DNA from 2 places in the Paenibacillus sp. WLX1005 genome. Region 1 is predicted to be linked to the other one. Evidence: a T-box and tRNA genes for the amino acid it is inferred to sense, from the RefSeq annotation. Region 1 holds a T-box; the other holds one or more tRNA genes.
What was found. The T-box of region 1 lies ahead of ileS (isoleucine--tRNA ligase). A T-box ahead of a tRNA ligase gene usually reads a tRNA of that ligase, here a tRNA-Ile.
Positions count from the first base shown of each region.

Region 2: it encodes a tRNA-Ile, which carries the amino acid that the T-box ahead of ileS (isoleucine--tRNA ligase) is inferred to sense. The anticodon was not compared.

Region 1 covers NZ_CP176756.1:3,775,655-3,778,764, forward strand. Annotated here, with positions in the region: gene ileS (isoleucine--tRNA ligase) at 1-1,411, opposite strand, end outside; T-box leader at 1,478-1,753, opposite strand; gene ACE3MZ_RS16145 (DivIVA domain-containing protein) at 1,914-2,507, opposite strand; gene ACE3MZ_RS16150 (RNA-binding protein) at 2,815-3,110, opposite strand, start outside.
Region 2 covers NZ_CP176756.1:964,422-967,531, reverse strand. Annotated here, with positions in the region: rRNA gene ACE3MZ_RS04205 (23S ribosomal RNA) at 1-1,474, opposite strand, end outside; tRNA gene ACE3MZ_RS04200 (tRNA-Ala) at 1,623-1,698, opposite strand; tRNA gene ACE3MZ_RS04195 (tRNA-Ile) at 1,721-1,799, opposite strand; rRNA gene rrf (5S ribosomal RNA) at 1,825-1,941, opposite strand; rRNA gene ACE3MZ_RS04185 (16S ribosomal RNA) at 2,082-3,110, opposite strand, start outside.

The sequences.
Region 1 (3,110 bases):
GCGGTGCAAATTGCTCACCCGTTTCTTCACATACCCATACATTCAGCGGTGTACCCCAGTACCGATCACGGCTAATATTCCAGTCCACAAGGTCTTCCAGGAATTTACCAAAACGACCATCGCGTACATGACCCGGATACCAGGTTACATCGCTATTGTTAGCAATCAACTGATCTTTGATCGCAGTCGTTTGGATAAACCAGCTGTCCATCGCATAGTATAACAGCGGCGTATCACAACGCCAGCAAAATGGATAGCTGTGCTCGTAACGCTCTTTGCTGAACAGTGTATTATGCTCGGACAGATATTTGATGATATCTACATCGCAATCTTTGACAAAACGACCAGCAAAATCCGTTACTTCTGGTACGAATTTACCTTCCAGATCGACCAAGTTAACGAAGCTGATTCCATTCTCGCGGCAAACACGATAGTCATCTTCACCATGCGCTGGTGCCATGTGTACGATACCAGTACCGCTAGCATCAGTAACAAAGCCTGCGCCGAGGATAATATTCGTTTTCTCTGCTTTGATGTAGCTAAATGGCGAATCGTACGTTTTGCCTACCAGCTCGGAACCTGGCAGTGTGCTTAGTACTTCGTATTCAGCTTTGATTGGAGCCATGACTTTTTCAACCAAATTTTTGGCAAGGATGTATACTTCGCCATTCTGACTCACACGTGCATATTCCATATCCGGGTTCACTGCCAGTGCTACGTGAGATGGCAATGTCCAAGGTGTTGTCGTCCATGCCAGTACATATTCGCCGCTATCATGCAGCTTGAACTTGGCAGTAGCACTCAGGTCTTTGACATCTTTGTAGCCCTGTGCAACTTCGTGAGAGCTGAGCGTCGTCTGACAAGACGGGCAATACGGGCTAACACGGTGCCCACGGTACATCAGACCTTTATCGTGGATGGTCGCCAGAATGTTCCAGACGCTCTCGATATATCCATTATTCAATGTGATATACGGGTTGTCCATATCTGTCCAATAGCCGATTGCTTCTGTCAGATCGCGCCATTGCTGCTCATATTCAAATACGCTTGCTTTACATTCGTTAATGAATTTCTCTACACCGTAATCTTCGATCTCCCATTTGTGGGAGATGCCCAGCTTCTTCTGTACACCCAGCTCTACCGGCAGACCGTGTGTATCCCAACCAGCTTTACGAACGACACGGTAGCCTTTCATTGTGTTGTAACGACCGATAAAGTCCTTGATTACTCGACCTAGTACGTGACCGATATGTGGTTTACCGTTCGCTGTTGGAGGTCCTTCGTAAAAGACAAAGTTCGGCATGTCCTGACGATTTTCGATGGAGCGCTGGAATGTGCGCTCCGCATTCCATTTATTCAGAATACGCAGGTCGCGCGCCCGTGCTTTTTCTTTGACATCCACTCTTTGCATGGTTCATTCATCCTCTCTTCATTCAAAACATCCCGCTTGCAAAACATCAAAAAAACCCCGTCCCTGGAAAGGGACGAGGTTGCTCGCGTTACCACCCTTGTTTCATTCTGAATGCCATATCATGCTCATTATAACATGCAATGTCCATTCAAAATGACACTTGTGCCCGCACAATGTATGCGGCGCCTTGATAACGGCAGGCAATCCGGCTTGGCTTACTGATTCATTTCAGCCGCGCTTCTCCGGGGAGATTTTCCATGGTTCGTTGTTCATTGGCTTGCACCGACCGCCAACTCTCTATAGAACAATCATAACCTGTACTGGCCCCATCACAGAATGTATGCAAATGTATTGCGGGGAGTGACACGGGACATAATCCGGTCACAGCTATAAAATATTTATATCGCTTTGTCCGTCAAATGTCAACCATTTCGGCACAACAACGGGCAAATGTCCGTTACCGTCACAACTTGATCATTTGTACGATCCAAGGCTCGTCTTATCAATACAGATCGCTACCGCCGGAACGGCTTTCTTCCGGTTCACGCTCATCTTGACGTTCGCGATTCCATTGCTCGCGGTCACGCTCATTGCGCTCTTGACGCTCGCTGCTTGTACGTTCGAGTTCGCGAGTCTGGTTCTCCAGCGCGTCCCAGCCATCTTGACCGAGCAGTTCCAGTTGCGCTTCAACCAACGTGCGGAAACGAGTACGGTAAATGGAAGCCTGCTTCTTCAGCTCTTCCACTTCCATCGACACCTTGCGTGCTTTGGATAGCGATTCGTTGATGATGCGATCCGCATTTTTCTCGGATTCCTTGATGATCAACTGCGCTTCTTTTTTGGCGTTGTTTTTCACTTCATCCGCCGCTTCCTGGGCAACAATGATCGTTTTGCTCAGTGTCTCCTCCAGGTTTGCAAAATGATCCAGACGCTCCTGAACACCAAGCAGCTGATTTTGCAATTCCTTGTTTTCGCGGATAAGCCCCTCATAATCCTTGATCACCTGATCGAGGAACTCATTCACTTCATCTTCGTCATAACCACGCAGCCTGCGCGAGAATTCCTTATTATGTATATCCAGCGGGGTTAATGGCATGGGTAGACACCTCCTATAATATTCGGGCCGCTAAATTGCCTCATTAGTGATATCATACTTCATTTCGACGCGATTGAATACTATCTTGTACGTAAAGAAGCAGCATGATCACGATATCGGTTGTAGCGACGATTTTGTTGATCTTGCAGCCGTGGCATCATCATATGACATAGACGGAAAATCATGTAAAATGACGGCTTTGCCCGGACAGTCAGACCCTTTTGTATATACACCGGAACATGGTGAATTTGAAACAGGTCGTTACTGTATAGGTTCCACAGACCGCCGTCATTTTCCTTCTTTTCATTTACACAAATTTTCCAATTTTCAAGCGATACCGACCTTTTTTGGTGATTCCCTCAAGCTCCAGCACGCGAAAACGTCCCAATCCCTGCACCGATACCATATCCCCTTCTTTGAGCGGATGAGATGGATCTTCTTCGGGTTTCCAGTTTACTTTGCAGCGTCCTGCTTTGATCGGCACCAGAATTTTGCTGCGGCTAAGCCGATATACGTCACTGGCGATTCCATCCAGCCGCAGGGAAGCAACAGACAGCTCCATCGTTTGCAGCTCTGGCTGTGCAGACCGAAGCTGATAGATCG
Region 2 (3,110 bases), 2.8 Mb from region 1:
CCCGTTGCTCATAGCGGCTTTCGGTGGTACAGGAATTTCAACCTGTTGTCCGTCGACTACGCCTTTCGGCCTCGCCTTAGGTCCCGACTTACCCTGAGAGGACGAGCCTTCCTCAGGAACCCTTAGGTTTTCGGCGGATCAGATTCTCACTGATCTTTTCGTTACTCATACCGGCATTCTCACTTGAATGATGTCCAGCGCTCCTTGCGGTACACCTTCAATCCTCATTCAACGCTCCCCTACCCCTGATACAGATGTATCAAGCCATAGCTTCGGTGGTGTGTTTAGCCCCGTTACATTTTCGGCGCAGAGTCACTCGACCAGTGAGCTATTACGCACTCTTTCAATGGTGGCTGCTTCTAAGCCAACATCCTGGTTGTCTGGGCAACTCCACATCCTTTCCCACTTAACACACACTTCGGGACCTTAGCTGATGGTCTGGGCTGTTTCCCTTTCGACAATGGACCTTAGCACCCACTGTCTGACTCCCGGAATAAAGTCTGCGGCATTCGGAGTTTGACTGAACTTGGTAACCCTTGCGGGCCCCGCATCCAATCAGTGCTCTACCTCCGCGACTCACCTTCCGAGGCTAGCCCTAAAGCTATTTCGGGGAGAACCAGCTATCTCCGGGTTCGATTGGAATTTCTCCGCTACCCCCACCTCATCCCCGCACTTTTCAACGTGCGTGGGTTCGGACCTCCAGTACGTGTTACCGTACCTTCATCCTGGACAGGGGTAGATCACCCGGTTTCGGGTCTACGTCCACGTACTACAGTCGCCCTATTCAGACTCGCTTTCGCTGCGGCTCCGGCTTCTCACCTTAACCTTGCACGGGAACGTAACTCGCCGGTTCATTCTACAAAAGGCACGCCATCACCCATAGATCGGGCTCTGACTTCTTGTAAGCACACGGTTTCAGGTTCTATTTCACTCCCCTTCCGGGGTCCTTTTCACCTTTCCCTCACGGTACTGCTTCACTATCGGTCGCTAGGGAGTATTTAGCCTTACCAGATGGTCCTGGCAGATTCATACGGGGTTTCACGTGCCCCGCACTACTCGGGATCCGTCTCGGAGGGAATATACTTTCAACTACAGGGCTTTCACCTTCTACGGCGGGCCGTTCCAGACCTCTTCATCTACCATATTCCTTTGTCACTCCAAAGAGACGTCCCACAACCCCAAGAAGCAAGCTTCTTGGTTTAGGCTGTTCCGCGTTCGCTCGCCGCTACTGACGGAATCACTCTTGTTTTCTCTTCCTGAGGGTACTTAGATGTTTCAGTTCCCCTCGTCTGCCTCTACACATCCTATGTATTCAGATGTGAGTCACTGGAGATGAATCCAGTGAGGTTTCCCCATTCGGACATCCCCGGATCAAAGCTTGCTTACAGCTCCCCGAGGCCTTATCGTTGTTCGCCACGTCCTTCGTCGGCTCCTAGCGCCTAGGCATCCACCGTGTGCTCTTACTAGCTTAACCTAGTTGGTGGTCTTCTTATCAAAAGAAGAACCTATCTTACTCTTCGTTACCGATCCTGTTTACACAGTGTTCAGTAAGAACAGTCTTCTAAAACGCGATGTTTCGTTTCGGTATCCAGTTTTCAAGGATCAACTTGTCAAAATAATATTGGTGGAGCCAAGCGGGATCGAACCGCTGACCTCCTGCTTGCAAGGCAGGCGCTCTCCCAGCTGAGCTATGGCCCCATATACAGTATGAAATAAAAAATGGTGGGCCCTGGTGGACTCGAACCACCGACCCCACACCCTTATCAGAGGTGCGCTCTAACCAACTGAGCTAAGGGCCCACAATAGAAATGATGAAGATGCATCGCTTGGCAGCGTCCTACTCTCCCAGGACCCTGCGGTCCAAGTACCATCGGCGCTGGAGGGCTTAACGGTCGTGTTCGGGATGGGTACGTGTGGAACCCCTCCGCCATCACCACCAAACGATGACGCAATCTACATCGAGAGATTAACCTCTCAAAACTGAACAACGAAGTGAATGTCGGTCAACGTAGTGACCCGCGTCTGGTTTCCCAAACGACTTAGAGTTGAATGTCTTCGTTGCAGAAGACGATTCTCCATAGAAAGGAGGTGATCCAGCCGCACCTTCCGATACGGCTACCTTGTTACGACTTCACCCCAATCATCTACCCCACCTTCGGCGGCTGGCTCCTTGCGGTTACCCCACCGACTTCGGGTGTTGCAAACTCTCGTGGTGTGACGGGCGGTGTGTACAAGACCCGGGAACGTATTCACCGCGCGGCATGCTGATCCGCGATTACTAGCAATTCCGACTTCATGCAGGCGAGTTGCAGCCTGCAATCCGAACTGAGACCGGCTTTTTAGGATTCGCTCCACCTCGCGGCTTCGCCTCCCGTTGTACCGGCCATTGTAGTACGTGTGTAGCCCAGGTCATAAGGGGCATGATGATTTGACGTCATCCCCACCTTCCTCCGGTTTGTCACCGGCAGTCTGCTTAGAGTGCCCATCATTACATGCTGGCAACTAAGCATAAGGGTTGCGCTCGTTGCGGGACTTAACCCAACATCTCACGACACGAGCTGACGACAACCATGCACCACCTGTCTGGAATGTTCCGAAGAAAAGGTACATCTCTGTACCGGTCATTCTGATGTCAAGACCTGGTAAGGTTCTTCGCGTTGCTTCGAATTAAACCACATACTCCACTGCTTGTGCGGGTCCCCGTCAATTCCTTTGAGTTTCAGTCTTGCGACCGTACTCCCCAGGCGGAATGCTTAATGTGTTAACTTCGGCACCAAGGGTATCGAAACCCCTAACACCTAGCATTCATCGTTTACGGCGTGGACTACCAGGGTATCTAATCCTGTTTGCTCCCCACGCTTTCGCGCCTCAGCGTCAGTTACAGCCCAGAGAGTCGCCTTCGCCACTGGTGTTCCTCCACATCTCTACGCATTTCACCGCTACACGTGGAATTCCACTCTCCTCTTCTGCACTCAAGTCACCCAGTTTCCGATGCGACCCGAAGTTGAGCTTCGGGATTAAACACCAGACTTACATGACCGCCTGCGCGCGCTTTACGCCCAATAATTCCGGACAACGCTTGCCCCCTACGTATTACCGCGGCTGCTGGC